2 regions of the Caldanaerobacter subterraneus subsp. tengcongensis MB4 genome follow, and region 1 is predicted to be linked to the other one. Evidence: riboswitches for the same ligand, from Rfam matches in the RefSeq annotation. Region 1 holds a riboswitch; the other holds the start of a gene.

What was found. Region 1 has a riboswitch for lysine ahead of lysA (diaminopimelate decarboxylase). Riboswitches for the same ligand answer to the same signal wherever they lie in the genome.
Region 2: another riboswitch for lysine. It lies ahead of TTE_RS03435 (sigma-54 interaction domain-containing protein); the one in region 1 lies ahead of lysA (diaminopimelate decarboxylase).

The regions. Positions count from the first base shown of each region.
Region 1 covers NC_003869.1:1,925,397-1,941,355, forward strand. The annotation lists gene TTE_RS09470 (murein hydrolase activator EnvC family protein) at 1-335, opposite strand, end outside; gene ftsX (permease-like cell division protein FtsX) at 328-1,215, opposite strand; gene ftsE (cell division ATP-binding protein FtsE) at 1,205-1,891, opposite strand; gene TTE_RS09485 (PucR family transcriptional regulator) at 1,898-2,956, opposite strand; gene TTE_RS09490 (ABC transporter ATP-binding protein) at 3,088-4,251, opposite strand; gene TTE_RS09495 (CBO0543 family protein) at 4,452-4,916, opposite strand; lysine riboswitch at 5,031-5,220, shown strand; gene lysA (diaminopimelate decarboxylase) at 5,344-6,681, shown strand; gene TTE_RS09505 (50S ribosomal protein L25/general stress protein Ctc) at 6,713-7,312, opposite strand; tRNA gene TTE_RS09510 (tRNA-Arg) at 7,427-7,502, shown strand; gene TTE_RS09515 (HAD family hydrolase) at 7,508-8,182, opposite strand; gene TTE_RS09520 (IS200/IS605 family accessory protein TnpB-related protein) at 8,330-9,766, opposite strand; partial or broken gene TTE_RS09525 (MerR family DNA-binding transcriptional regulator) at 9,892-10,164, opposite strand; gene TTE_RS09530 (hypothetical protein) at 10,223-10,528, opposite strand; gene TTE_RS09535 (nucleotidyltransferase substrate binding protein) at 10,550-10,957, opposite strand; gene TTE_RS09540 (nucleotidyltransferase domain-containing protein) at 10,926-11,282, opposite strand; gene TTE_RS09545 (hypothetical protein) at 11,302-11,808, opposite strand; gene TTE_RS09550 (cell division protein FtsA) at 11,952-13,703, shown strand; gene TTE_RS09555 (acyl-CoA dehydratase activase) at 13,733-14,716, opposite strand; gene TTE_RS09560 (ATP-dependent metallopeptidase FtsH/Yme1/Tma family protein) at 14,850-15,959, shown strand, end outside.
Region 2 covers NC_003869.1:717,326-733,284, reverse strand. The annotation lists gene TTE_RS03495 (PhzF family phenazine biosynthesis protein) at 1-626, shown strand, start outside; gene TTE_RS03490 (amino acid permease) at 889-2,268, shown strand; gene TTE_RS03485 (OAM dimerization domain-containing protein) at 2,289-3,098, opposite strand; gene TTE_RS03480 (lysine 5,6-aminomutase subunit alpha) at 3,095-4,657, opposite strand; gene TTE_RS03475 (MutS-related protein) at 4,638-6,140, opposite strand; gene TTE_RS03470 (hypothetical protein) at 6,130-7,155, opposite strand; gene ablA (lysine 2,3-aminomutase) at 7,145-8,398, opposite strand; gene TTE_RS03460 (hypothetical protein) at 8,436-9,476, opposite strand; gene TTE_RS03455 (CoA transferase subunit B) at 9,504-10,169, opposite strand; gene TTE_RS03450 (CoA transferase subunit A) at 10,159-10,824, opposite strand; gene TTE_RS03445 (3-keto-5-aminohexanoate cleavage protein) at 10,821-11,648, opposite strand; gene TTE_RS03440 (hotdog domain-containing protein) at 11,660-12,052, opposite strand; gene TTE_RS03435 (sigma-54 interaction domain-containing protein) at 12,233-13,669, opposite strand; lysine riboswitch at 13,787-13,965, opposite strand; gene TTE_RS03430 (MBL fold metallo-hydrolase RNA specificity domain-containing protein) at 14,083-15,708, opposite strand; gene TTE_RS03425 (RNA-guided endonuclease InsQ/TnpB family protein) at 15,824-15,959, opposite strand, start outside.

The sequences.
Region 1 (15,959 bases):
TCTTCTAAGTCCTTCCTGGTCTTTTCAAGCTTTGCTGTGACCTCCCGAAGCCTCTTTTGAGCTTCTGCCAGTTGCTGGGAAGTCAGGTTGAGTTTTTTATCCAGCTCCTTAAGCTGCGCAGCAATGTCATTTTTCTGATTAATTATTTCTTGCTTTCTCTTTTGAGTTTCCACCAAAGTTTTCTGTATCTGGTTTAGCTTATTTTTAGCATCCTGTAACTGGTCAGCCCTCGGGTAAGATGCAAAAAGAGCCGTCACTAAGAAGACAAGAGCAAATATAAGCCATTTTAACTTGTACTTTTGCAATGTCACTTCCCCCTTGTAAATTTTAGACATTTAAGAACCTCTTTATAGAAAGGCCGCTGCCAATAGCGCCAATCAAAGACCCTAAAAGCGCAAAATACAAAGCCATGTCCTTGATGACATCGGACAAAGGCAGTAAGTTAAAAACTATCAAACGGCTGTTGACATAGTCCAAAGTATACCCGTACATCAAAGCCAGAACACCTACTGAAAGCAGTGCCCCCAGCAAACCCAAAACTATCCCTTCTATTAAAAAGGGCCACCTTATGAACCAGTCTGTCGCTCCGATGTACTTCATTATGTTTATTTCTCTTCTCCTTGCAAAAACGCCTAATTTAATTGTGTTAGAAATTATGACAATTGAGATGACAAACAAAATGCTAATTATTGCAAGTCCTACAATTCTTATAATCCTGATTATGCCGAGAAGCTTTTCCACCACATCCTGTCCATAGCTTACTTTGTCAACACCATTTATCCCTTTTATTTCATCGGCAATATCTTTTATGAGATTAGCGTCTTTTACTTTAACTATATAGGACTGTGGGAGGGGGTTGTCCTTCTCAAGACCTTCTAAAAGATAGCTTTTTTCCCCCAGCTGCTTTTTAAATTTCTGCAAAGCCTGCTCTTTTGATTCGAAAACCACAGAAGAAACTCCATCTATTCCCTTGATCTCTTCTCCTATTCTTTGTATCTGCTCTCCCGAAAGGTCATCTTTTAGAAAAGCCTTAAGTTCCAGCTGAGATTCAACTTGATATGCCATATGGTTTACATTTAAGATTATCAGCAAAAACATTCCGAGTATGACAAGAGCAGCCATCACAGAGGTGACAGAAGCTACAGTCATCAATCTGTTTCTAGCCAGATTGCTAAAACCTTCTTTTATGAAGTATCTAAAATTTCTAAAGAGCATATCCGTATACACCCCTTGCTTCGTCCCTAACTATGTTCCCTTTTTCAAGAGCTATAACTCTTTTCTTCATCGCATCAACTATGTCTTTAGCATGGGTAGCCATCACTACCGTTGTACCTCTTTTGTTAATCTCAGCCATAAGTTTTACAATCTCCCAGGAAGTATCTGGGTCCAAATTTCCTGTAGGCTCGTCTGCAATTAAAATGGAAGGCTCATTTACAATTGCTCTGGCCAGAGCAACCCTTTGCTGCTCTCCGCCAGAAAGCTGCTGAGGGTACTGGTCCGCCTTATCGCTCAAGCCAACGAGGGAGAGAACCATTGGCACTTTTCTCCGTATTTCCTTTGGGTGTGCCCCTACTACCTCCATTGCAAAAGCCACGTTTTCAAAAACGGTTTTGTTGGGAAGGAGCCTAAAGTCCTGAAAAACGACCCCCATGCTCCTTCTCAGATAGGGAATCTCTTTCCTCTTCATCTTTGTTATGTCCTTTTTGTTAACAATAATCGTTCCAGAAGTGGGCTCTTCCTCTTTTAACAGAAGCTTTATCAAAGTAGACTTGCCTGCGCCACTGGGACCCACAATAAAGACAAATTCGCCGCTTTCAATTTCAAAATTGATATTTGAAAGGGCAATTATCCCTTTGTCATATTTTTTAGAAACATTTATAAACTTTATCAACTCTTTTCACCTCGAAATATCGTATAATTTTGCCAAAGTAATCGCCAATTTGAGAAGTAAAGCCTCATCAAACTTGCGGGCATCCAAGCCCGACATCTTCAAAATCTTGTCCAGCCTGTAAACCAAAGTATTCCTATGTATGTAAAGGTCTCTTGAAGTCTCACTCAAATTCAAATTATTTCTGAAAAAAGCATTTAAAGTCTGCATGAGTTCTTCGTCTTTTAAAAGGTCTTCCCCAATGTTAACTCTCTCTAAAAACTCTTCTGCTTTTTCCTTATCCATCCCCCATAGAATTTCTGAGTAGATATAATCCTGATACAGATATATCCCTCTTTCCCCTTCCAGTTTCTCGCCAAAGAAGAGAGCCTTTTCAGCCTCTTTATAGGCTACATGGAGCTTCTCAAGAGGAAAAGAAGAAAAAGAACCGGCTATTTTAACATTTTTCAAGTATCCTTCGGATTCTATCATATCCTTCATCGTCTTGAAAAGCTGTACTAAATTTTCGCGATATCTAGAAGGAAATATAACTGCAAATCGTTTTTTACCAATTTTTATGACATGAACAGCCTTTCTTTCAAAAATGTTTAGCACAATTTTTACAGCGTCCTCTATTTCATTTTCAACCTCTACAATTGCCACATTATAGCTTACAGTATTATCAATCTTATACCTGTGCGCATAGTAGGAAAGCAGGCTGGAAGGCAATCTATTTTCAAGCACGTTTATAAGGTAATCTTCTTTTGACAGATTCTCATCGAAATATCTGAAAATAAGGCTTATCGCAAGTATAAGCTTTTTCTCCTCTTCGGTCTTCCCCTTTAAAGCGATTACAAAAACTGGATTATTATCATAGAAAATGTTGTAACATGTAAATTCTCCTATGTAATAGACATCTCTTTCTTCAATATATTCTACCATCAGGTCTAAAAATCCTGCTTTTTTTTCAAAAAAATCTTCTTTTCCGTATATTAAATTTCCTTCTGTGTCAAATATGCAAAGAGGAACATCCAAATGTTTCTTAATATCTTCACCAATTTTTCTCAACAGATTGTAATCGACCATCATCCTCACCCATTTTCCTAGTTCTTAGTATACAATAATTATACACTATTTTCTAGAAGAAATAAGAGGCAAAAGTAAATTTATGTGGCATTTTGTCAAAAAAATTAAAGAGGCCTCATCGGCCTCTTCAGATTTTATGAACTTGCAGTTTTATCTGCAATTATAACGGGAGACTCTTTCACTGTTCTATTCAATATTGTCATTTCCGTTTCCTTATCAAACATGTGAAGCTTATTCACATCAAACCCTATCTTAATCACATCGCCAGATTTCGCTCTGGTCCTTGGGTCTACCCTTGCAGTGAGAGAAACGCCGTTTACATCAAGATAGAGGTACGTCTCCGCACCCATAAGCTCTGTGACTTCAACTTTCGCCTCAACAACAGCCTCTGGATAGGCTTCTAAGAACACCTCTTCATCGTGCAAATCTTCGGGCCTTATGCCAAGCACTATTTCTTTTCCTATATAGCTCGGGTCTTTTAACCTCTTCAAGATTCCCTCGGGAACCAGTATGCTATATCCTTTGAAAGTAGCATAAACCTTTCCATCTCTATTTTCCAGTCTAGCATCTATGAAATTCATCTGCGGGCTTCCAATAAAACCAGCAACAAACAAGTTGTTCGGATAATCGTAAATCACCTGTGGCTCATCTACCTGCTGTATAACCCCGTCTTTCATAACAACTATTCTCGTCCCCATCGTCATAGCCTCTGTCTGGTCGTGGGTGACATAAATGAAAGTTGTCTGCAATCTCTCATGCAACTTCTTGAGCTCTGTCCTCATCTGAACTCTTAACTTTGCGTCCAAGTTTGAAAGTGGCTCATCCATCAAGAACACCTTAGGATTTCTCACAATAGCGCGACCCAAAGCCACCCTCTGCCTCTGACCGCCAGACAAAGCTTTTGGCTTTCTGTTGAGAAGCTCCTCAAGGCCCAAAATTCTGGCTGCCTCTTTTACCTTCCTGTCAATTTCTGCTCTTGGCACTTTTCTAAGTTTTAATCCAAAAGCCATATTGTCGTACACTGTCATGTGAGGATAAAGGGCATAGTTCTGAAAAACCATCGCAATGTCCCTGTCTTTGGGCGGCACGTCGTTTACCAATTTTCCGTCAATGTACAATTCTCCGCTTGTGATTTCCTCAAGCCCTGCTATCATTCTCAAAGTGGTGGTCTTCCCACAACCGGAAGGGCCAACCAAAACTATAAATTCTTTGTCGGCGATCTCCAAGTTAAAATCCTTAACTGCGGTTACACCGCCAGGATACACTTTGTACACATGTTTGAGCACTACTTCAGCCATTCCTTTTCCCCCTATTCGAAAACGTTTGATACTATTATAATACTGTTTTTTTCAATTTTCTATTGGCAGTAAATATGATATTTCAATCAAATTTTTGTACAATATACATACATGAAAATTAATATTTTTGAATTTTATCCAAAAACTTGAACCAAAGGTAAACCAAAATCCCATCTATTATCATTAAAGTCCAGAACACTTTATCTTTCATTTTCCTTCCTCCGCATCCATGGAGATAAACTGAATAAATTTATGAGATTTCCAACTGCAAGAAGAGCTCCTACATCCACAATAAGGCTGTATATGTAACTCCACTTTATATACTCAAGTGCTCCTGCATTATGAAGAGAATACTCCATAATGAAAAACAAAAGAGTGAGTATAAATACATTGGCAAGTTGCAAGTTTTTCTTACGCGGATAAGTCTGTGCATATAAAACACCTATGCAGAAAGGCGCTCCAAAAGTAAAGAAAAAGCTCGATTTAAAAACTGTAAAAACAGGGTCAGAAAAAGAGTACAAATTCAAAGTAATAGCTATCTCGTCCACTGTAAGCTGAAAAATAGCTGCCAGTATCCCTCCCCATATAGTGTATTTAATATATCTTAAATCAATCAAAGATAAAAAAATAACCCATGAAATTACAAATGTGGCTACCCAGTACATTTTCTTTCACCTCTTAATTTATTCTTCCCGTTTTTTTTGAAAATATCTTGACAGCAATTTTCACAAATGATATGATAGTAAAAAAATCGAATAAAAATACCTCATCTTCTTTGAAGGTGAGGTAGAGGCGCGGGTCATCAAGAGTAACATGCCAGAGGTGTTAAGGGCCGATGAAGGTGTGTGAAAGGGGTGCCCGCCGAAGCGCGTAAACTTCCTTAAGGTTTACGCAGCTGGGCCTATGCCGAACAGGTATAGGACTGTCACTGAAGGCTCCCCAGGCCTTCAGTGGAGAGCTATCTCGCTACGGGGGAAGGAGGTATTGCCTATGTCTATGATGAAAATAGACAGCTAAGGTAATACTTGGCTGTATTTTATTTTGTCTTGCAATTTTATAATTTAAATTATTAAAGTAAATGAGGTTGAGAGTATGCTACACGGAACAATGAGAATAAATTCAAAAGGACATCTTGAAATAGGCGGATGTGACACAGTTGCCTTAGCTAAAAAGTTTGGAACTCCTCTTTATGTAATAGATGAGGAACTTCTAAGACAAAATTGCAGAGCCTTTTACAATGGCTTTAAAAGAGATTATCCGGGAAACGAAGTAATCTATGCCAGCAAGGCTTTTATGACAATGGCCATATGCAAGATAATTGAAGAAGAAAACTTAGGCCTTGACGTAGTATCAGGTGGAGAACTTTATACAGCGCTAAAGGCAGGATTTCCTCCAGAAAAAATCTATTTTCACGGCAACAATAAGTCCCGAGAAGAACTCATAATGGCTTTAGAAAATGACATAGGAAAGATAATCGTAGATAACTGGCATGAACTCAACATGCTAAATGAACTGGCAAGGAAAATGAACAAGGTACCCAATATTTATATAAGAGTATCACCAGGGATAGAGGCTCACACTCATCAGTACGTAAAAACCGGACAGATAGATTCAAAATTTGGATTCCCTTTGTTCAACGGAGATGCAATGAGAGCCATTGAATACGCTCTTACCCTTAAAAATGTGAATCTGGTAGGTCTTCATTCCCACATTGGCTCTCAAATTTTCGATTCCTATTCTTACAAAGCTGAGATAGAAATAATGATGAATTTTATAAAACTCATTAAAGAGTTCCTCGGATGGGAAGTAGAAGAATTAGACCTAGGAGGAGGATTTGGAATAGCGTATACGGAGGAAGACGACCCCCAGCCTATTGAAAAAATAGCTCATGAGATGATGCAATCCGTCAAAGAATACTCTGTTTCCTTAAATGTAAAAATGCCCAAAATAATAGTAGAGCCAGGCAGGTCCATAATAGGCAATGCAGGAACAACTCTTTACACTGTTGGAGCTATAAAAGAAATACCCGGAATCAGAAAATATGTAGCAGTGGACGGAGGCATGTCTGATAATATCCGCACAGCCTTATATGGAGCAAAATACGAGGCTATTGTGGCAAACAAAGCCAGACTCCCAAGGGTAGAAAAGGTATCTATAGCAGGAAAACTATGTGAATCGGGAGACATGCTCATATGGGACATACTACTTCCTGAAATCGAAGAAGGGGATATTCTAGCAGTCCTGTCAACTGGAGCTTACAACTACTCTATGGCCAGCAATTACAACAGGCTCCCAAGACCCGCAGCAGTATTAGTTTCTAACGGGCAAGCTGATGTAATAGTTGAAAGAGAGACTTATGAGGACCTTGTAAGAAAGGACGTCATTCCTGAAAGGTTATTAAGCGTAAAAAGAAAAATAGTAAATTATTAAAAAAGAGAGGGGATGCCCTCTCTTTTTTATTTTACCCTTCAGCTGTACCCTCGCCTTCCTCTTCTTCCTCTTCACCAGCCTCTTTAGGAACAAGTATAGAAACCACTATTTCTTCAGGGTCATCCAGCACTTTCACGCCCTCAGGCACAGGTATATCTTTCACAAAAAGCGTATCTCCTATCTCCAAGTGGCTCAAATCCACTACAATCTCCTGAGGTATTTTGTCCGGCAAGCTCTCCACTGTCAACTCCCAGAGCTGATGCTGTACAATTCCGCCCTTGCTTTCAATGAGGCCAATTCCCTCAAATCTCAAAGGCACAGTAGCCTCAATCTCTTCATACATAGATACCCTCTGAAAATCCACATGTATTATTTTGCCTTTTAAAGTGTCCTCCTGTATTTCTTTTATGAGCGCAGTATGCGTAGTGCCGTTTACTACTACATTGAGCAATACGTTTCTCCCATATTTCTGCAGAAGTTTTTGTAGCTTAGTATACTCAACAGCCAGAGGAATATTCTCTGTCATGTCTTTCCCGTACATAATAGCAGGAACATACCCTTGATTTTTCAATCGGCGAGCAGCGCTTTTACCTGTCTCCCTTTTTACAGCCTCAAGTGTAATTGCCTGCATCTTCTCCCTCCTCTTTTTTTGGTTTTCACATACTATTTTACCACCCTGTTTTAATAATATCAAATCTGTTTGACAGTTTCACTTTTTCATAGTAAACTTTAATTTGGAAAGCGTGCGCCTGTAGCTCAGTGGATAGAGCGTTCGGCTCCGGACCGAAAGGTCGCAGGTTCGACTCCTGTCAGGCGCACCATTTTTTTATTTTAAAGCCTTCTCCTCTTCAAGCCCTGATATTATTTCTACTACTTCGTCCCCTAAATTCTTTACTATAAAATCTGCTTCTGATAAGTCCTGATTTCCAGAATTGGGGTTTACAAATCCTATAACTTTCATTCCAGCGCTTTTAGCTGCATGAACACCATTGTAAGAATCCTCTATTACGACACATTCTTCAGGCTTGACTCTTAACTTTTCAGCCGTATATAAAAATATGTCTGGATACGGCTTGCTTTTTTTTACATAATCTCCAGAAACTAACATATCAAAAAAGTTCTTTAAGTTTAATTTTTGAACCACCAATTCTATCACATCTATTGGAGAGGAAGAAGCCACTGCCAGTTTGTATTCCCTTTCAAAAAGCTTCTTAACCAATTCCTGTATTCCTGGCACAGGAATAATTTCTCCAGTGCTCAAGACGTGGTCTAAATACCTTTTTCTGTCTCTTCTTACCAGCTCTTCTACACTTTCTTTTAAATTAAACCGTTCTTTAATTTTTTCCCACATGTAATAAGAAGAACTTCCTACAAATGTCATGTGTTCTTCTTCAGTTATCTCAACTCCCAGTTCTCTAAATAACTCTCTCTCAAGCTTAAGATGCACAGGTTCACTGTCAATCATTACTCCATCCATGTCAAAAATAACTGCTTTAATCATTTCATCACCTGGTCACCCAAACTGTACAAAAATGCACAGTTTAGATAGCTGGGGTATTTGTAGTCCGCCCTTCAGGCTTTCCCAGCCCCAGCAGGCGGTTTTTGGGAAAGCCATAGCCCCTGCCCCAAGAAGCAGGAACTCGCGCCCTTACGGGTCTCTCCACTTACCCTGAATTAGTAATCCTTTCAGGGTAGAGAAGTCTCTTGGTACCTTCTCAGGAGAGAGTGGAGTCACCACCGCTACCTTGAGAACTCGCCAGAAATCATAGGTACTAAAACTTGTTCCATCCAGAGGTTCTAGCACCCTTCCTGGCTTACTCTCAAGGCTTTGTAAAATTTCTATTGCTTTATTTATTTCCCTTAAATGCTTTTTCTTTATATGCTTGTTTCTAACTGTTTTCTTTACATGCTCTTTTAATTCTTCTAATTCTTCTACAGTCAATGCGTTGAGAAACTTCATATAATTATCTGGTATCTCTTCCTGCAGTCCCAACCCTCTTCTTGCTATTACATAGGCTGCTGCTATATCTTTTGTTATCATATACTGCGGTGAATATTTTAACATGCCTATTATTGACGTATAAGAAGGGTCTACCTCTATTACTTCTATCCCTTCTCTTTTTGCTAGTGTTTTTATTTTTGAAAGAAGTGATTTATAGCTAAACCTATGTCTTATTCTCCTTGATTTTCTCCCTGAAAAGTCTCCTCTTTTGCCTTTTTCTTTTATTTCTAATCCCTCAATTACAATTGCTTTTCCTTTTTCTTTTGCTATTTTTACTATCTCATGAGCATATTGCCATCTGAAATATTCTTTTTTGTCTTTACTGCCACTTGCAAGCTCTGGCATTGGCATATTCCCATAGCTTATTAGATTCCCTTTTTCATCTACTTCTGTCCATGATATGTTGTCCGGATATGCGTTTATGTCTATTCCTATGACTCCTTTTTCTTTTGTTATTTTTATTTCTGGATATTCTTCTTCAATAGCAAAATAGGCGTATATACTACCGTTTTTAAGTTTTAATTCTACAGAGTAGGGTATGTTTGATTCTCCAATTTCCTGCAGAAATTCTTCTCTTCTCTTATTCTTTTTATAGCCTGCTTCTATTTTGGCATATACATATTTTCTTTCCCCTACATTTATCCTTAAGAAAGTGCCATTTTTTTCTACTTCTATTCTTGTGTTGAGATTTCCTTTTTTGCTTTTATCTCCTCTTGAATATAGATTTCCTTTTCTTTTCTCCTGCCACCTAATTTTTAATTTTTCATATGCCTTCCCGTTTATATGGCGCTTTTGAAGTTTTACAAACAAGTCTCTTCCTCCAAAAATGACTTTCTTTGGATTGTTGTCTAATTGTCTAGATGACTCTAATACACCTTTTGCTTTCATTATTGCATCGTGTACATATCTTGAGTTTAAATCAAAAGGTTTCTGAAGGTCTCTTTTTAATGTTTTTCTATCATAACCTTCTAAAAGCCTTTTGTATGCAAATCTCATGCAAGAAGACCATCTTCTCATTAAGTCTAATACTATTTGCTTGTCTTCTTGATTCAGGAAAATAAGCTTAGCTTGTATTACTATCACGTTTTTACCACCCTTCTACCCGTAAATTCTTGCTGCGAAGGATGTTACTATTGCTATTAACTCTTCTGCTAGTTCTTTATTTCATTTACTCCACTTGCTATTTCAGATATAACTTCATACTGCTATTCTTGGAAATTAGTGTATTCTTCAAGCTTTTTAATTTGATTCTTGAGATATTCTTCCTGTTTTTTTGTAGACACTCTTGCATACAACACCACTTTAGGTTTTGGCTTTTCTTCCAGCATACCTAATAACTTTTCTATATCTTCTTTTTTGTACCTTCTTCTCCCTTTTGATGTTCTGACTGAGGTTATTAATCCTTTCTTTTCCCAGTTTATTAAGGTAATTCTGCTTATATCATACAGTTCTTTAGCTTTTTTATAGTTATTAACGTTCATTAACATTCAATTGAAATTATATCATTTTTTACTAACAATTCCAACTGTTTTGACCTCCTCATTTTCTGAATTTCCTCTTTTCAAGCATTTCTCTTATTGCAGCGTAAAACAAAATAACACCTATAAAAGCCGGGAATACAAAAGCTATAAGGTCTTCAGCAGAAATTTTTGAAAATAAAATACCAATTAAAGGCAGAATCATAGAAAGAGCAATTACCATCAAAAAGATTGGCCTCTTTTTTAATCCTTTTAAAGGCCTCGGTACACGACCACTGCCTATATAATAACCTGGATTATACTGATTTTCTTGCCATTCTTCTAACTCTTTTAATTCCTTCTCAAATTCCTCTTTACCCTCTTTCACCACTCATTCCTCTCTTTTTAATTATTCCTTAATGTTTTCTATATTTACTCTTATCTTTTCACTTAACTCTTCAAAACAGCTGACATATCTTCTCTTTATGTTTTCATAAATTTCCAAAGCCATTTTGCTATTGTAAATATGTGTAGTCCTATTCCTGTCCATAAGCATATCTATCCACATTTCTCCATCCTGTATTAAACCTGCACTATAAGCGGCTTTAATTGCACTTCTTGGGCTATTTACTTCAATCCCTTCATAAGCAAGATAATCTTTCATAATCTTCCATGCCAGTTCAAAAGTAAACTCAAACCTCTGTATTACCCCATCTATAATTATTTCGTTTGTCACTTCTATTGCCAGAGCTTCTTTTAATCGCATTAAAGCATTTTCAAAATCTTTAAATCTCTGTAACAATCTTTCTTCTGTCATATATCTCTACTCCATCTTTTAAAATACTTTCTCTAAATTCTTTCCTGCAAAGAGTATCAAAATGCACCACATCAAAACTCAAGGGGGTATTCAATCCTTCTAAATCAAACTGCAAAAGATTTAATTCTGTATGCGTTATTTTTTCCCCGAACACACATATGTCAATATCGGAAGTCCTCTTAAAATCCCCTCTGCCTCTAGACCCAAAAATTACTGCCTTTTCAACGCTCTCATACTTGCTCAACACTTTTATTATCTCACCAAGAAGAGATACAGATAGCCCTGTTTTTTCACTTACTTTTGACAAGACATATTTTTTATTCATCTTAAAACCTCTCAGCTCTCTATTTAAAAAGCCTTCTAGGTATATACCTTCCTATCGCCTCTAACATTTTTTCATTGGGCTCAAAAAACAGCAAAGTCTTGACACCGCCATTTTCAAACACTGCGAAATAAACATCTGGAGAAGACATAGAGCTTACTGCTTCAATTCTATTTTTAATGCTTTTTATATCTTCAGTAAATTTATCGCTATTAACTCTCGCCATGACCTCAAAATTTTTGCAATCTACAGTCAAAAGATGCTTTCTTCTCTTCTGATCTATTATCTTATCTACGTCCAATTCGCTATTTGTAAGGGCGTATTCAAATTCAATATTGCGAGACCGAATCAAGTAATAGGCCAAGTACCCAAACAGCACTGCAAAGAAAAGCCAAAAGCTTCTAAGAAAAGGGATTAATGGTATAATCCCAAACACTAATATCAACGTTCCAACTATTATTCCTATTGTAAAAAAGACATCTTGAGAAGTTTTTTGCTTTTTAACAAGCTTTTCAATAAATATATCCATCCCCGTCACCTCTCATTAATTATATCAATAATGTCAAATCCATACAAGTAAATAAAAAGCGTTAAATTTATTTTCTGCCCTTCCGAAATAATACTTTGGTAGTGTATAATAAAATAAAAACTTAAAAAATTCGGGGGTAAATGATGAATACCAATGATATTGTATTTGCCCTTGACATTGGGACAAGAGTAGTTGTGGGGATAGTCGCAACTGAAAACAATGGGAAACTAGAAATCTTGGCAAGTGAACAAATGGAACACCAGGAAAGAGCGATGTTTGACGGCCAAGTTCACGATATAGATAAAGTAGCTCATGTGATCTTGTCAATCAAAGAAAAATTAGAAAACACCCTGAAAATAAAGCTTAGAGAAGTGGCTATCGCTGCAGCAGGAAGGTCACTTAAGACGCAATTCGCCAGAGCAGAAAAAAGTCTAGCAGAAGACCATGAAATAACCCTTGAGGATATACACAGCTTAGAGCTAGAAGCTCTGGAAATTGCCCACAAATCTATTGTATCTAAATCTGGGATAACAGACTATCACACTGTTGGCTACACCGTATCCAATTACTATTTAAATGGCCTTCCAATAGCCAATTTAAAAGGGCACAGAGGAAAAGAAATGGCAGTAGAAATTTTGGCCACTTTTCTTCCCTTCGATGTAGTAGAGGGCCTTTACGCTTCAGTGAAAAAATCCGGGCTCGAAGTATCTTACATAACACTGGAACCCATCGCCGCTATAAATGTCTCTCTCAAGCCAGACATAAGGATGCTAAACATAGCACTAGTGGATATAGGAGCAGGCACTTCTGACATCGCAATATCGAAGGAAGGAAATATAATCGCTTATTCGATGGTGCCTTACGCAGGCGATGAAATTTCCGAGGAAATAGCACGGCATTTTCTCACAGATTTCGCTACCGCAGAAAAAATTAAAAAATCCACTAAAAAAGAAATAAAATTTAAAGACGTTCTAGGTATTGAACACACTATTTCAAGAGAAGAGGTATTAGAAGTTATAAAGCCTTCTGTCAAAACCCTTGCCCAAAAAATATGCGAAGAAATTGTAAAATATAACGGCAAAAGCCCTTCCGCGGTATTTTTAGTAGGGGGAAGCAGCAACCTTCCAATGCTGCCAGAAGAGATAGCCTCTTTTTTAAAGCTTCCTCCCAATAGGGTTTCTGTAAGAGATATAAAGTCTGTCGAAATTTTGCACTCTCGTCCAAAAAAGCTCAAAGGTCCTGAAAGTATTACCCCTATAGGGATAGCTTATTCTGCGATGATAAATAAAAGGAAAGATTTTGTAAAGGTATATGTAGAAGATAAATTAGTTAAAATCTTTAACATAAAGAGCCCTACTGTAATGGATGCTCTTTTAGCTATAGATTACAGCTCTCAAAATCTAATTCCACAAAGCGGAAAAGACCTGACCTTCACGCTAAACGGTGAAAAAATGACCATTAAAGGAGAAGAAGGTATTCCTCCAAAAATATATGTAAACGGAACTTTAGCTAATTTAAAAACTTCAATAAAAGAAGGCGATAGAATAAGCATCATCGGCGGGAAAAAGGGAAAAGACGCTTTTATTACCGTAAGAGATCTCGTGAAAGGTGCAGAAAATAAAGAAATTTATGTAAACGGAAAGCTGGCTGATCCCGATTACTCAATAAAAGAAGGAGATGAAATAAGAGTAGAAGACAGCATAAAGAGTTTTTCTATAACGGTAAATGGAAAAGAGGTCCTTTTAAAAGGTAAGAGAGAGTACATGTTCATAGACTTATTCAATTTTATAGACATAAAATTGGACAACAACAGAGTACCCGAAATGAAAATAAATGGCAAGAAAGCCTCCTACACTGATTTGCTTCATCCCGGAGATGTGATAGAAATCATATAGCCCGACACCTAATTTACAAAGGCGTCGGGCTAAACTATAGAACCTGCGTGAATTTTTTTGCTTGGACTATTAGACCACCTTCCGCACTTATCTCCCCATCTGGAAATAACTTCATCTCCCTGTATAAATTCTACTACCTCACAGTGATTGGGACAAGCGGTGCACTCGAACCCTAACGCTTTGTACTCCAAATCGCTTACTTCAAAGCCTTTAAATGAAGTGTAACCTTTTTCTTTGACTGCATCTTTTGCCAATATCGCTGCGCCAATCGCCCCCATAACACCGTAGTATTTGGGAACATATACCTTCATTCCCAAAGCCTTTTCAAATGCAGCTTTTATTCCTTTGTTGGCAGCGACACCTCCCTGAAATACAATGGGCTCCTTAATATCCTTTCCTTTTCCCACATTGTTCAGATAATTCCTCACTAAGGCGTCACACAAGCCGCTTATTATGTCAGGAAGGGCATATCCCATCTGCTGTTTGTGAATCATGTCGGACTCTGCAAATACGCTACACCTTCCTGCAATCCTTACAGGGTTTTTGGATTTTAGTGCCAAATCTCCAAATTCCTCAATTGGTATATTTAATCTGTAAGCCTGTTGGTCTAAAAATGACCCGGTTCCAGCCGCACATACTGTATTCATTGCAAAATCCACTACAACGCCATTTCGCAAAATTATTATCTTTGAGTCCTGCCCGCCAATCTCAATCACTGTCCTTACATCCTTTACTATGCTGGAAGCAGCCACCGCATGAGCAGTAATCTCATTTTTTACAATATCCGCTCCTACCATAAGCCCTGTTAACTGCCTGGCACTTCCAGTAGTGCCGACTCCTTTAATCTCTACATCGCCTATTTTTTCTTTTATTTCCCTCAAAGCTTCTTGAACAGCTTTTATCGGCTGCCCTCTGGTCCTTATGTAGACATAATCTATGACATTGTTCTCCTCATCAATGACAGCAATATTTGTGCTGACTGACCCCACGTCTATTCCCATGTAACCTTCCATATTAAACCTCCTAAACAGTTCATTTATTTTACATTTTTGCCTTCAAAATCATTTTTTATACTTTTGAAGTTTTGCGAATAAATCCCATCAATAAGCAAAAACTACATTCAGAATAAAAGTGGGGGCGGAAAACATGAAGAAGAATTTGCACACAATAATCCTTGTCATGTCAATTTTTGTAAATATTCTTCTCCTGTATCTTTTTATCACAGAAGTAAATCCTAATTTGAGCTTGAACCTCACTTTTCTTTTGATTGCAGCGGCAACCGCAATAGCTTATATTCTCCTAAAGAATAAATTTTCTGAGCTCATGCCAGTTAAATACAACTCCCTTTCCGAGATAAATGAAGAAGTTACCAAAAAGAAAGGAAACATAACTTTTAAAGACGTGGCAGGATTGGATGAAGTAATAGAAGAATTAAAAGTGATAATTGACTTTATGACAAATACAGAAAAATATAACAAAATGGGAGCAAAAATACCCAAAGGGATACTCTTCTACGGCCCTCCAGGAACAGGAAAAACGCTATTGGCTACTGCTCTAGCAGGAGAGACAAATTCCACTTTTATAAGCGCTTCCGGGTCAGAATTTGTAGAAAAATACGTGGGCGTTGGAGCAAGTAGAATAAGAGCCCTTTTTGCAAAAGCAAAGAAAAATGCTCCCAGCATCATTTTCATAGACGAAATTGACGCGGTTGGAACCAAAAGAAACACTGACAACAATTCCGAAAAAGACCAAACTTTAAACCAGCTCTTAGTAGAAATGGATGGCTTCAACAGCAATGAAGGGATCATAGTAATAGGAGCTACTAACAGAATAGATATGCTGGATGAAGCCCTTTTAAGGCCTGGCCGCTTTGACAGAACCATACATATTGGCCCGCCAAACTTAAAAGGCCGCCTGGAAATTCTGAAAGTTCACACGAGGAATAAACCCCTAGATGAAAGCGTGTCTTTAGTAGACCTCGCCAGAAAAACCCACGGAATGACTGGGGCTCATCTAGCCACCATGTGCAATGAAGCTGCAATATTAGCCGTAATGAGAAATAAAACGAAAATTGGAAAAGAGGAATTTGAAGAGGCACTAGAGCGCGTAATCGCAGGGCTCAAAAAGAAAAATCCCTCTGGGCTAGAAAAAGAAAGGACTATAGCAGCGTATCATGAAGCAGGCCATGCCCTCATAGGGAAAATTTTGAATGTCAATGTCATAGAAAAAATTTCTATAGTACCCCGAGGAGAAGCA
Region 2 (15,959 bases), 1.2 Mb from region 1:
AAAGACTGGGCTTTGTAAAAGCCGGTGATGTTGTAACAATGCATTCACTAGCTGGAAAACTTCCAATTTATATAGAAGAGGATAAAATAATGATGGAGCAGGCTGCTCCGCAGGCGGGAGAAAAATTAAATGAAGATGACCTTTCAAAACTTGCGAAAGCTCTAAACATCTCCGTTGAAGAAATTGGTGATAAAAATTATGACCTCGTACCTCAACTGGTATCCACAGGATTATGGGATATTCTTGTACCCGTCAAATCAAGAGAAACCCTTTTTAGCATAAACCCGGATTACCAGGCAATATCTCAGATTACAAAAGAAAAAAATGCTGTAAGTCTTCACGTATTCACATTGGAGGAAAAGAAAGCTATCGCTAATTGCAGAGATTTCGCTCCATTATACGGGATAAATGAGGAAGCTGCAACAGGAACGGCAAATGGCGCTTTAACATATTATCTTTACTTAAATAAGGTAATCGATTTAGAAAAAACATATCTAATTCATCAAGGAGAAAGTATGAAAAGACCTTCTAAAATATACGTGAAACTTCCAAAAAAAGAAGAAGGAATAAGGGTTTTGGTAGGAGGTCCCGCACGTATTCTAATTAGTGGAAATTGGTCAGACTGAATTATGAATCTTGTATAATTTTTTATAAAAAATTTGTAGGAGTTACACAAAATCATTCTTGCAAATGTCTTCAAAAAGTATTATAATTTAGGCATACTAGATAATTGTATACCTTTTCTTTTTTATGGGGAAGAATTTTTAAGTGTATTTTAATTCATTTTCCTTTTAAAAGAAAGAGAAAGGGGGTAGACAAGGGAGAAATTTTTTGATAAAATATTCGCTTGTGTGAATAAAAAATCAATATTATAGGGGGATCAAGAGAATGAATTTATTTCGAAAAAAATCTGTAGATCAACTTCTGGAAGCAGCTGAAAAAACAGGACTTAATAAAAAATTAACCGCAATAGACCTGGCAGCTTTAGCAATAGGCTCTGTCGTTGGAACGGGAATTTTTGTGTCAACAGGTGAAGGAGCATTAAGAGCAGGGCCTGGAGTAATTATTTCTTACATCATTGGAGGTATAACTGCTGCTCTAGCTGCTTTCATATTTGCAGAGCTTGTGACAATGTTTCCCGTCGCCGGAAGTACCTACACCTACTCTTATGTAGCTTTTGGAGAATTAATAGCCTGGATAATTGGCTGGGACTTGCTTTTAGAGTACCTTGTTTCAGCAAGCGCCGTTGCATCTGGATGGTCAGGAACTTTTGTAGGACTGCTCAAATCTTTCGGCATAACTTTGCCAGAAGCCATAACTAAACCTCCTATATCGGGAGGAATAATGGATTTACCAGCCATTTTAATTACCGCTTTTGTGGCGTGGATTTTGTACATTGGTGTAAGGGAAAGCGCAACCACAAACAATATAATAGTTCTCGTAAAAATAGGAGTCATCTTGCTTTTCCTGTTCCTCGGTTTCAGCCACGTAAAACTTTCAAACCTTACTCCCTTCGCCCCCTATGGTTGGAAAGGAATAATGTCTGCTGCTGCAATAATCTTCTTTGCATATATAGGATTTGACGCAGTGTCAACGGCAGCAGAAGAAACTAAAAACCCTACGAGGGATGTGCCTTTAGGCCTTGTAATGGCAATGGTAGTGATACTTGCCCTTTACATTTCTGTGGCAGTTGTATTGGTCGGGATGGTGCCTTATAAAACCATAATTCCTGACAATGCTCTCCCTGGAGCCTTAATGAGCATAGGAATCAACTGGGGTTCTGCTTTAGTTGCAACAGGCGCTGCTGTCGGTATGATTTCAACTTTATTGATAACACTCTACGGCCAGATACGAATTTTCATGGTTATGGCAAGAGATGGACTTTTGCCTGAGGTGTTTTCCCACATTCATCCAAAATACAGGACACCCCATATAAATACCGTAATAACGAGTTTGGTAGCAGCTATAATTGCTGGCTTCCTGCCTTTAGACATCATAATTGAGCTCTGCAACATAGGAACTCTATCTGTCTTTGTAATTGTCTCAATAGGAATACTTGTCCTAAGGGTTAAAATGCCTAATGTAGAGAGAAAGTTCAGAGTCCCTGCAGTATGGTTAGTCGCACCTCTTACAGCAGCTTTTAGCCTCTATTTAATGGCAAGCCTTCCATGGGTGACATGGCTAAGATTTGGCATATGGATGCTGGTCGGCCTTATCATTTACTTTGCTTACGGAAGGTATCATAGCGTTTTAAATGTGCAAAAATAAAGGGAGCTAATCGGCTCCCTTTATTTTTTATACCCTTTAAGCCCGGGGATTTTTCTTTTTACCATTTCTGTGACTATAAAAGTCGCTACATGGTCTGCAAATGTGCCAGGGCCAAATCCCGCATCATATCCTAATTCTTTTGCGAGCTCATGCGTGATCCTCGGTCCACCGCATATCAAAAGCACTTTATCTCTTATGCCTTCAGCCTCTAAAAGCTCTACTAAATGGGTAAGATTTTTTATATGTGCATCTTTCTGAGTCACCGTCTGCGACACCAAAAGGGCATCTGCTCCAACCTCTATTGCCTTCTTAACAAATTCTTCATTTGGCACCTGACTTCCCAAATTGTACGCCTCTATCATCTCATACCTCTCCAACCCGTAGTGCCCGGCATACCCTTTCATGTTCATTATAGCATCCAAGCCCACTGTATGAGCGTCTGTTCCAGTGGTTGCTCCCACTACTACGACTTTTCTGCCGATATGTTTTTTAATGTACTCATTAGTCTCTTCCATACTCATGGCCTTTATTTCTAGTTCCTGTACCTGTATGGAGGTATAATCCACAGTGTGAATCAAACTTCCATATATTATGAAGAAAGTAAAGTTCTTATCCAAAGGAGCATGGTAGACGACCATTGGATTCTCCAGCCCCATCTTTTTTGCCAGCTGTTTTGCTGCCTCTACAGCCTTTGCTCCATCCGGCACAGGCAGGGTAAAGCTAAGCTGCACCTTACCGTCATTCATCGTATCCCCGTATGGCTTGACTCTGGTCAAATCCAGGGTGGTATCGTACTGCTTTTTCTCTGTAGAGTAAAGGCCGCTGCTCATCCTCTATCACCTCTTAGCATAAGGTCAATGAAAGGATTGAAATAATTGGGGTCTTTCTCCACTACGCCTTCTAATCCCTTCCCTCCGTCTATCGGCCTCTTTATATCCGCAAATTTACCCTGCTCTAATGCTTTAAATAAACCCTCTTGCTCAATTTCTTTCAAAAGCTCATACGCCTTTTTCAAAACTTCGTTAGCTCTCCTTTGAATTATTCCGCCTTCTTTAAAGTAAATTTCATCAGCTATATCTGCCATATTGTTGAAGATATATTTGGCGCTTTCAATAGACAACGCTCTATCTGACATAAAAGGCGTATGAATAGCTTCTGTCAGCATTCCCAAAAGATGTATCCTTTGCTTTGTCATTATAGTCACAACGTTAAACATAGCATCCTGTACATGCCCTTTGAATATATTTCCTGTCATGTACTTTGTAGGAGGCATGTACTTAAGAGGCGCTTTGGGGAATATCTCCCTTACCATTTGAGCCTGAGCAAGCTCATATAAGAAGCCATTCCTTAAGTCAGGGTTCATTTCAAAAGCATGTCCTAATCCCATCTGTTCCTCGGGTATTCCTGCAATTAGTGCAAACTGTTCATTTATCAATTGAGATGCCAATACAGTATGGGCTTTTTCATAAGCATCTGCTGTGGTCAAGTAATTGTCTTCCCCTGTGTTTATAATAATTCCTGCAAATCCATTTATTACCCTTGAGAAGAACTGGTCTACCATCGTTCTCTTCATGTTTATATCTCTAAACAAAATCCCGTAAAGAGCATCATTTAGCATCACATCAAGCCTCTCCAGTGCGCCCATAGCAGCAATCTCAGGCATACAAAGCCCAGATGCATAGTTGCAAAGCCTTATATACCTTCCCAGCTCTTCAGATACCTCATCTAAAGCTTTTCTCATTATCCGGAAATTCTCCTGCGTAGCATAAGTACCACCAAACCCCTCGGTAGTAGGTCCATAAGGAACGTAGTCTAAAAGGCTTTGAGCTGTAGCCCTAATCACTGCAATGACATCAGCTCCCTGCCTTGCAGCAGCCTGCGCCTGAACCACATCTTCGTATATGTTTCCTGTCGCAACTATAACATAAAGAAGTGGCCCTTCCTTATCCCCGTATTTCTTTAAAAACTCCTCTCTTTTTCTCCTGTTCTCTCTTATCTTTTCAACAGTCTTTATTGCTATATCTTGAACAGCCAATTTTATCTCAAAAAGGTCTGCCATAGGAATCGAAGTCAAATCTAGTTCACCTTTTGCTACTCTTTCGGCAATTTCTTGAGGGCTAAGCCCTGTGTAAATCATGGCATTGCCGATATAAGTTGCAGCCCCCAAAGAAAGATTTCCCTTGCTTTTTATATGGTCAACCACTACATTGGGAAGTGGAACTCCCAAGTCATTTACGCCATCTATGCCTAAAAGTCTGCACACCGTCCTTTCAACTGACACAGTCGTATGGGCATCTATAAATTTCTGCGTATCTTTAACAATGTTTCTCGCAGCTTCTCTGGCTTTATCCACTAATTCCCAATCAAGATTAAGCTTGCTCTCTCTCATACCTTCTCCTCCTCTTATAATAGGTCTCAGCCAGCTCTATAACTTCTCTTTCAAGTCCAAATATTCTGCATATGTTAAGGGCATCTTTTGGAACCTCACAATTAGGGTCTACTCTTTCTAATCGATAATCCATGTGTTCCTGGAGAATTTTTACCGAGTTTTCTTCGTCTATAACGATTTTTTGCCTTAACTCTTCAAAATTTACATTTTTAAGCCCTACGACCTGATAGTGCACCATGTCATCCTCTATCACCCCTTCATAATGGGTAGCTAATACAGTCATAGAAGAAAAACCGTTCAAATATTTTGAGATAGCTTTCACAATATAAAGTCCCTCTTCAGGATTTGTGCCCCTTGCTATTTCGTCTAATGCCACAAATCCTGTCCCTTTTTTTACATCTTCTATTACTTCTTTTAACTTCATAACTTCTGCACCAAAACTGCTCAGACCTCTTGAAATTGATTGCAGGTCTTCTGAGATAAAATGAATAAAATCCAGCATAGGAAAAGATACTTTTTTAGCAAAAGGGAAAAATCCCATCATAGAAAGAAGAAGATTTAGCGCAAAAGTCCTAAGTGCTACAGTTTTTCCACCCATATTGGCTCCTGTGATAACAGTTGTCCCGCTCTTTAATTCAATAGTTAGAGGGGTAAACTCTTTTTCTTGGGTTTTTAAAATATCTGCAACTTGAGGATTTATAACATCTTCAAAAAGTATTTTTATCTCGTCATTTATCGTGGGTTTCACTCCATTGTACTCGATTGCCAGTTTAGCCTTTGCCATCAAAAAATCGAACCTTCCTATAGCTTTTATATTTTTTTCAATAAGGTCTACATATTTGCGTAACTTTTCAGATAGACTCTTTTTTACCTCAAGTTCCTCTCTTTGTTCCAATGCGACTATATCAAGCCTTTTCTCCCTTAATTTTTCAATTTTTTCTCTGTCAGTTTCTGCAAATATCTGCCTCTCAATTTCCCTTTTCTTTTCTCTTATCTCTTTCAAATTACTAGAATATTCATCGTAAACATAAAAAGTAGCAATTCTCTTTTTCTGAGGGTCCAAAAGATCCAATACAGGAGTTAAAGAAACAAGCTTTATATCTTCAATATCTAAATTCAACCTTCCAATCAAAAGCCTTAACTCTTCGCTCAGTAGAGCGAAAATTTTTATCTCATAAAATTCCACCTCATCTAACACTTTCCCTTCTATGCACCTTTTAAGGCTGTTTCTTATATCTTTTATCTTGAATAGCGGTTTTAAAATCTTAAAAAATATTTCCTTATCCTTCTCTAAACTTTCCTTCAAAAGGTCGATGTACTCATATTCCCTTTCAAGTTTTTCTCTTTCTTCTCTCTTATAAGGCCTTGCATTTTTTAGCTCTTCTCTTCCATATGGAGTTATAACTTGAAGCTTTGAAATAACATAGTTAAATCCTACTTGTTCTCTTTCTTTTTCAGTTAAGAATTTAATATCAATCACCACCCATCACATCAAAGACAGGAAGATCTAATTTCTCTCTCAATCTATTTAAAAATTCTTTTCCATTATATCTGTAACCTGTAGGAGATATAGGATTTACAGTGACACAGATCAAATTTATAGGAAATACTACCCTAAAAATACCGCCCGCCTTTTGAAATTTCACGAAGGTCTCTTCTTCTATGAAAAGCTTCGTAGCATCCTCTGCCAAAAAGACTACTCCTTTATACTTATCAGTGGAAGTCATTACATCATTGATCAACTTATCTGTAATCACTCCTCTTATTACCACATACTTTGCTCCATTTAAATTCTCTACAATCTCTTTTGATGCATCAATAGCAGTTAATACCTCCACAGTTTTGTACTCTCCGCCTTCATAAATAAACCCCAAATTTGAATTTTCAAGGATTTTACTAGCTTTTACAATTATCTCTCTATCGCTTTCTTTCTGCACTGTCAGAAGTTTTACTGTAAACACCGTTTCATCTATTGTCTTTTCCATATCAGGAGATAAAACAGCTCCTGTTGACAGAATAGTAGCCTCAGATACAGCTGGAGAAGCCTGGGTCTTTCTGTTTAAAGCCCCGTCTATAAAAACTTTATCTGCACCTATTGAGATCAAAAACTCGCTTATCCTCTTGAGGTCTTTAGTAATGGAAGGACCGGCAAGGTCCACATAGCCATCACTTAAAGCCCTCGCTACAATTATCTCTCCCATCGGAGTATATATACCTGTAGTTCCCACTATCTCCTTTGTTATATCGCTTCGGAAAAGTGCTTCTTTTGCTGTGGCAACTAAAGTGCCCTCTTCTACATAGATCCGCGGCTTTGGGAAAAAGGAAACCTGGTCATATTCCTCTCCATCTCTTCCTATAGAGGTAAGACCAAGGGTATAAATACCCCTGGCCTTACTGATAAGATAATTTAATACAGTTGTTTTTCCTACATTTTTTGCCATTCCTATTATAGAGATAGTCCTGTAATTTTTTATAAGGTCAAGAATATCACTTCTCATCTTTTCTCCTTCTCTTTTTCCTTTCTAAATTCTCTGGCTCTAATACTCCAATAGTATCCTTTTGCATAAGGCCTGCAACACCTTCAGATTTTGGAACTTCTTCATCGCATACACAAGGACCTGGAGTGTAATCTTTTGGCTCAACATACGTCACAATGACGCCTTCATAATTTCTCAAAACTATTTTATCATGGGACTGAGAAATTACGTAGTTTGGTCCAACAGGAATCTTTCCTCCTCCTCCCGGTGCATCAACTACAAATGTAGGTACGCAGTAACCAGAAGTGTGCCCTCTTAAACCTTCTATAATTTCAATACCTTTGGAAACGGGAGTTCTAAAATGAGAAAGCCCAAATGACAAATCGCACTGATAGATGTAGTAAGGTCTTACCCTTATTTTTACCAATTCATGCACCAGCTTTTTCATAACATGGACACAGTCATTTACTCCCCTTAGAAGTACTGTCTGGTTTCCTAATGGTATTCCAGCATCTGCTAGCATTTCACATGCTCTCTTTGAATCCTCTGTTATCTCATGCGGATGGTTGAAGTGGGTGTTGAGCCATATTGGATGATATTTTTTAAGCATATTGACAAGCTCCGGAGTTATTCTCATAGGCAGCACTACAGGTACTGATGAACCAATTCTTATTATCTCCACATGAGGAATTTCTCTTAATCTCTTTATAATTTCTTCAAGCCGTGAATCAGATAAAGTGAGAGGATCTCCACCTGAGATCAGCACATCTCTTATCTGTGGGGTATTCCTTATATACTCAATCTGCTTTTCTATTTTATCCATCGGCATGGGAGCATCAGTTTCTCCAGCAAACCTTCTCCTTGTGCAGTGTCTGCAGTACATGGAGCACTGGTCTGTAACAAGCATCAATACCCTGTCAGGATACCTGTGGGTAAGTCCAGGTACAGGTGAATCCACATCCTCATAAAGCGGGTCCACTAAGTCCTCCGGTGCCTGATAAAGCTCATGGATTGTCGGCACTGCTCTTTTTCTTATCGGGTCATTAGGGTCATTGGGGTCTATCAAAGAAAGGTAATAGGGCGTAATTGCCATTCTCAACTTCTGCAATGCCTTAGAAATAGCTTCTTCCTCTTCTTCCGACAATGGAAGGTATTTTTTCAACTCTTCCACTGTCTCTATTCTATTTGCAATCTGCCACTTCCAGTTGTACCAATCGCTGTCTGGTACATGCCCAAAAAGTTCATGTCTTCTGTTAACTCTCATTTTATACATCTCCCCCTTAAATTCATTACAGCTGTCCTCATTTAGCATACATTTCTTCAAAAACTTTTCTCAATTTTTCATTTTCCCTGAGCTCCTGCAGCGTAATTTCTGCGTGGTCTTTTGTATATCCGTTTCCTATGATCATTGTTATATCCTTCCCAACCCCTTCTGCTCCTAAGGCTGCTTTTGTGAAGCTTGTCGCCATGGAGAAGAAGTAGGCAATTCCTTCATCTCTCACAGGTAAAATTGTGGACATTTCTGTGTTAGGCGTATTTACACAGTTTATAGCGATATCTACTTCTTTTCCTCCGTTGGCCTTTAGAACTTTATCCAAAACTTCCAAAGGCTTTTGAGCATCCGCTATAACTACCTCGTGGCATATATCCAGTTCTTCCACCTTTTTCTTTGCTTCTTCCCTTCTCACCACACCTATAACCTTTCCAGTAGGACCTACTCTCTTCTTAGCTTCATAGCAACATAGCATACCGGATTTCCCATTTGCTCCTAACACCATGACACTCTGACCGGGCTTTACCAATTTAGCAGTCTGAGCAGGAGCTCCAGCAACGTCTAAAGCTGCTAAAGCCAAGGTCTCTTCCATATCCTCAGGAAGCTTCGCATAAATCCCGCTCTCAAAAAGTATTGCCTTACCCTTTATTTCAACTCTTTCTATATCCATCTTTATATCCAAAATCTCATCTATTCTAAGAGGTGTAAGAGTTAATGAAACGAGCGTCGCAATCTTATCTCCTACTTTGAGGTCCCTTTTCCCGACCAGAGCTTCTCCTATTTTTTCTACTCTGCCTATCAGCATTCCCCCAGAACCTGTGACAGGGTTTTGCATTTTCCCTCTCTCATTTACTATCTCGAGGATCTTCTTCTTTATCTTCTCAGGATCTCCCCCTGCCTCCTCTTTTAACTGGGTAAAGCTTGCAGAATCTATGTTCAAAGCTATAACATCAATCAATATCTCATTATCATAAAGCACACTCATATCATTAGAAATTTTATAAGCGGCTTGAGGTAAAACCCCTTTTGGCTCAATCACTCTATGAGAACCGTATTTGCATCCCATCATAAGCATATCCTCCTCCTTCTTCGAATTTTACACATCCATATATTTTACATCATCTGGAATAATTAAATTTGCCTCTGTCAAAGACTTGACCTCTTCAATAGATGTATCCCTGTGAATTTCTTTGAGAAGCAGTCCCTCTTTTGTCACTTCTATCACTGCAAGCTCTGTAACTATAAGACTCACTTTGCCTTTGGCCGTGAGAGGAAGGCGGCATTTTTTCAAAATCTTTGGCTGCCCTTTAGCAGTATGCTGCATAGCCACAATTACTCTTTTGGCTCCTGTAGCAAGGTCCATTGCTCCGCCCATGCCAGGAACTAACTTTCCAGGTATTATCCAGTTAGCTAAATTTCCCTCTTCATCTACCTCCAATGCCCCCAGCACGGTAACGTCCACATGTCCTCCTCTTATAAGTGCAAAGGAAAATGCGCTGTCAAAAAACGCTGCGCCAGGCATAACTGTCACATACTGCCCGCCGGCATTAATTATATTTACATCCTCTTTTCCGGGCTCTGGCATAGGTCCCATACCTGTAATTCCATTCTCTGATTGGAATATGACGTGCACCCCTTCGGGAATGTAATTGGCTACTAGAGTGGGAAGACCAATTCCCAAATTCACCAGCTCTCCATGTTTGAGCTCTTTTGCAATTCTTTTTGCTATTATCTGCTTTGCCAGTTCCTGATCAGTTATCATCGCCTTCCCCTCCTTTTACGATATAATCCACTAATACTCCTGGCGTCATGACATCTTCTGGCTTTATTTCTCCTACTTTGACTATTTTTTCTGCCTCAACGATAACTGTTTTAGCTGCAAGAGCCATTATAGGATTGAAATTTCTCGTCGTACCTTTGTAATAGATATTTCCAAACTCATCTACAATACTTCCTCTAATAAGCGCTATATCTGCTCCCAGTGGAAGTTCAAGGAGATACTCTTTTCCATTCACAGTTATTTTTTGTTTCCCTTCTTCTACCATTGTGCCGACTCCTGTAGGAGTCAAGATACCTCCCAAACCTGCTCCATAAGCTCTTATCCTTTCTGCAAGTGTCCCCTGTGGAACGAGCTCTACTTCAATTTTTCCTTCATTCATCAATTTTCCTGTAACAGGGTTAGTACCTATATGAGAAGTTATAACTTTCTTCACAAGGCCGGCCACAACCAAACGCCCTATACCCCTGTCTGGAAAACTGGTATCATTGGCAATTATAGTAAGGTCTTTAACGTTTAATTCTATGAGAAGGTCAATTAATTTCTCAGGTGTGCCATTTGCAAGAAATCCACCGATCATCAAGGTCATTCCATCTTTAAATAAAGGCTTCAACTCTTCAAAAGTAACAACCTTCCTCATGGCTTCACCTCTAACCCTAATATTTTTCTGGCCTCATCAGGGGTTGCAATTTCTCTACCTAACTCTCTAGCAATTCTCACTACTTTTTCTACAAGCTCACCATTGGACTTTGCCAGAACGCCTTTTTCGAGGTATACGTTATCCTCAAAGCCAACTCTCACATGACCTCCTGCAAGTATAGACATAGTAGCTACAGGGAATTCATAGCGTCCTATTCCTGTAGCAGTAAATGTGCTTCCTGGAGGAATGCTTTCTTTAAGAAATACAAAGTCCCTCATCTCAGCTGAAATTCCGCCATTTACTCCCATCACAAAATTGAAGTGCATCGGAGCCTTTATATACCCTTTTTTGTGAAGCCTTATCGCTGTATCTATCATTCCTTTGTCAAATACTTCAAGTTCCGGCTTCACTCCCAGTTCATTCATCTTGGTGGCAAATTCTATTATCATGTTTTCTGTATTTACAAATATTTCATCTCCGCCAAAATTCATTGTGCCACAGTCTAGTGATGCCATCTCTGGCTTTAAGTAAACCGGCTGTAACCTTTCTTCTGCAGTCATGCCAACAGCTCCACCAGTTGAAGGCTGGATTATGACATCAGGGCATTTTGCTTTAATCGCTTCAATCACTTCTCTGAATCTTTCTTTGTCCTGTGTAGGGGTACCATCATCATACCTTACGTGCAAGTGAATTATGCTAGCTCCTGCGTTATATGCAGATAAAGCCTCTCTCACCATCTCCTCAACAGTATAAGGCACATTAGGATTATGCTTCTTTGTGACCTCAGCTCCGCATATAGCCGCAGTAATTATCAATTTCTCCACCCTTCACTCACCTACCCTTCTTTTTTGTACCTCTGCTTTTCTTTTGGCACAACACAGGTGCCACTCGCCCTGCACACTACAATAGGTTCTTCCAGCACTTCTGCCGCAGAATCACTGATATCAGGCCTTGCTGCTATCACCTTTTTCGCCTCAAAGACCATCTTTCTCGACGTATTTCCAACCTCCACTATTTCTCCTGTGGCTTCTATAAAATCCCCCGCATACACTGGCGCCAAAAATTCTACACTGTCATAAGCTCTAAAAAGCCCCTCATCTCCATCGTGCCTTATCAAAAGCTCTGTCGCCACATCCCCAAAAAGCTGTAAAATTCTCGCTCCATCTACTAAATTTCCTCCATAGTGAGCATCATGAAGGCTCATCCTGACTCTTATTGTGGCTTTCAACATGTATCCCCTCCCTTCTCAAATTCCTTGAAAACCTCTTCTCAAACTTTTATGCAAAATCCATACCAAGCATTGAGTAAAAAGAAAAAAGGCCATTTTTCGGCCTTTTCCTATAAAAGATTCACAGCTCGTTCTGATAAAAACCCATCTTATGCTGAAAATTAAGCATTAGGCGCAAAATTAAATATTTATTTTTAACATTTTTATTTTGTATTGTAAAGTCTGTCTCGGAATACCCAAAATTTCTGCTGCTCTACTTATATTCCCATTTGTCTTTTTTAAAGTTTTAGTAATAAGCTCATATTCAACTTTTGCTAGAAAGCTTCTGAGATCCCCTTCTATCCCGATAGTATCTACTGCTATCTCTTTTTCTCCCTCTATAAAGGCATTTCTTAAAATGTGGTCAGGAAGGTCATGCAACTGAATTATTTCACCTTCGCAAAAATTAGCCGCATACTCTATAACTCCCTTTAATTCCCGCACATTTCCCGGCCAGGACAAACTCATCAGCGCTCTTTCCACCTCTTCGCTTATCCCTTTTATATCCTTCCCCAATTGCCAATTAAATTCCTTGATAAAGTGCTTAACTAAAAGAGGAATATCACTTTTTCTCTCCCTAAGAGGTGGCACATACAAGACAATGGTACTTAATCGATAAAAAAGGTCAGGTCTTAAAATTTTCTTCTCTAAAGCTTCATAAGGAGAAATGTTAGAAGCAGCAATAACTCTCACATCTACTTTTCGAACCTTACTATCTCCTATTCTCCTTATATACCCTTCCTGCAAAAAGCGTAAAAGCTTTGCCTGAAGGTCAAAACTTAAAGAAGTAATCTCATCCAAAAATAATGTCCCTCCGTCAGCCAGCTCTACCAGACCAGGGCGATTTTCTGCACCAGTAAAGCTTCCCTTTACTGTTCCAAAAAGTATTGACTCCATCAAATTTTCAGGAAGGGCTGCGCAATTTTGAGCAATAAAAGGTCCATTCTTCCTTGGACTAGCATTATGAATTGCCTGTACTAAAAGCTCTTTGCCCGTACCTGTCTCACCATATACAAACACTGGCGAATTGCTTTTTGCAATTTTTTGAGCCTTGCACTTTAGTTCTGTAATTACTTTGGATTCTCCAATAATATCATCAAAAGTATAATAAGCTTCCTCGTTTTCTTTTACAGCACTTTTCTTTCTGTTATTTCGCACTTCTTCTCGCAAATCAATCACTTTTGTCATAAGATTTTTTATTTCAGAGAGGTTTTTAGAAATATCAATAGCCCCGCATATTTCTCCATCGATTACAATGGGGAGAGTAATAGTAAAAAGGCTGACTTTTTGTCCATAGCAATTTGTAATTTCCTGCTCATGTCCGACAACAGGTTCCCCTGTCCTTAAAACTTTTAAAATTGTACTTTCTCTATTAGAAAGGGATGGAAACATAGCTAAAACGTGCTTTCCAATCGCTTCATCTATAGGAATTCCATCAATTTGAGAAGAAGCTTTATTATAATAAATTGTATAACCCTCTTTATCAGTGATTTGTACACCCCAATCAATGTTTTCTAATAATATCTCCAGCGCTTTTTGGTAAAATTCCTGAGGTAATCCTTTTAACCTCAAATCCATCTTACTCCCCCTTTGAGAGTAAAATTAAAAGCAAAAACACCGAAAATATTTTCGACATGTAAGTATTTCTTCATTTCTAACAAAAAAGCGCTATTTATGCAATGAAAATATTTTCACTGCATAAATAGCGCTTCATGGGAGGTCCCATGACAGTGGTAAACTTTGTGTTTACCACCAAGGATGAGCTCAAGAACAAGCTCACCCTTTCGGCAGCCAAACCTTCTTCAGCGAGTATTGGAGGTTCTTCTCCTTAACACCTCGCCAAATACATGCTTGGCAGCTCCTCTATTTATGCGCTATTAAAATATCTATTTTTGATGTAAAGCTTATCAAAGTGCAATTATATTATATCACATTTTGAAAGCGGGAGCAATAAGCCCTTAAATATAAAAAAAGAATGCCCGGAAGCATTCTCAATCCAAAAGTTCCCTATAAAGCTTCATAAGGCTTTCATTTATATTGTCTATCTCAAGCATTATGCCGGTTAAATCTTTTCCATCTTTCTTGTCTAGTATCTCCTGAAGTTTGTTAAACGCCTTTTCACTTCTCAATTTCATCTCTTCTAATTTATTGTTAAGCTCCAGTTTAAACTTTTCTTTATCCTCAACCTCTCCTTTTATAAGCTCTTCCTTATCAAAATCGTAAACATCGTACCTTGATGGAATCAAAGTCTCTATGCCAAATTGTGCTTCTATCTTATCAGCCAGTTCTTCCTGAGCTTCGTCTTCTCCGTGCACAATGAATATCTTCTTGGGCTTTTTCTCAAAATTAGAAATCCATTCCAGTATACCTCTTTGGTCGGCATGACCTGAAAAACTCTCAATATATTCAATTTCAGCCTTAACGTGTATATCCTCTCCAAGTATCTTCACATCTTTTTCTCCATCTAAAAGTTTCCTCCCTAAAGTGCCTTTTGCCTGATACCCAACAAAAAGGACTGTGCACTCCGGCCTCCATAAATTGTGCTTTAGGTGGTGCTTTATCCTACCTGCCTCACACATGCCGCTAGCTGAGATAATTATCATGGGCGTCTTAATCTCATTCAAAGCCTTAGACTCTTCCGCACTGTGGGTAAAGTGCAAATTGGGAAAATCTAAAGGCAATTCTCCTTTTTTGATGTATTCCCTCGCTTCATCATCCAAGCACTCTGGATGCTTTGCAAACACATCTGTTATTGAGGTGGCAAGAGGACTGTCTACATACACAGGGATGTTGTTCAAAAATTCTATCTCATCTTTGTACAAATCCCTTTCCCTGTGAAGCTCATATAATATCTCTTGAGTCCTTCCAACGGCAAAAGAAGGAATAATAACATTTCCCCCTCTTTTAATAGTGCGTGTTATAATCTCCATCAACCTTTTCGCCCTATCAGAGACCTCCTCATGAATCCTATTGCCGTATGTAGACTCACAGAGAACATAATCAGCCTCATTTATAGGAGTTACATCTCTCAAAAGAGGCACCTTTTTATTCCCTAGATCTCCTGAAAACACTATTTTAGTCTCTTTTCCCTTTTCATTTACCCACACCTCAATTATAGACGAGCCAAGTATATGCCCAGCATCATTAAATCTCACTTTTATATGAGGTGCAGGCTCTATCACTTCCCCGTAGTCAACACCATAAAATATGCTTATAGATTCTTCTGCCTCTTCAGCCGTATAAAGTGGATCCCTCAAAGGCTTTCCAGCCCTTTTCCTCTTTCTGTTCTTCCACTCGCTTTCCATTTCCTGGATGTGCCCGCTATCCGGCAGCATGTACCTGCACAGGTCAACTGTAGCATGAGTTGCGTAAATCCTCTTTCTGTAGCCCCTTTTGTAAAGCACAGGAATTCTGCCACTGTGGTCTATATGAGCATGGGTTAAAAGTACGAAATCGATATCTTTTATATCAAAAATAAATTCTTGATAGTTTAGCTCGTCTTCTACTTCTCCACCCTGAAACATGCCACAGTCCACTAAAAACCTGGCATTTTCCGTCTCCACAAGGTAGCATGAACCTGTAACTTCCTTAGCAGCTCCCAAAAAAGTTATTTTCACAGTAAATCCCCTTTCATTTTAGAAATTATAGTTATCTTCAAGCCATTTGCTTAGGTTATGAATAGTGTTTAAAGTATTAAAAACTATTCAAAATTTTATTAAACACTATTCTTTGTTAGGCTATATTCAGCCTAACTGGGTGTAACCCCACACCCTCTATCCCCTCTGCAAATGCTTCGGGGAATACTTTTCTTACGATATTATAAGCACTATTAACATCAGCATTTATTAAAATTCCTTTATTACTCCTA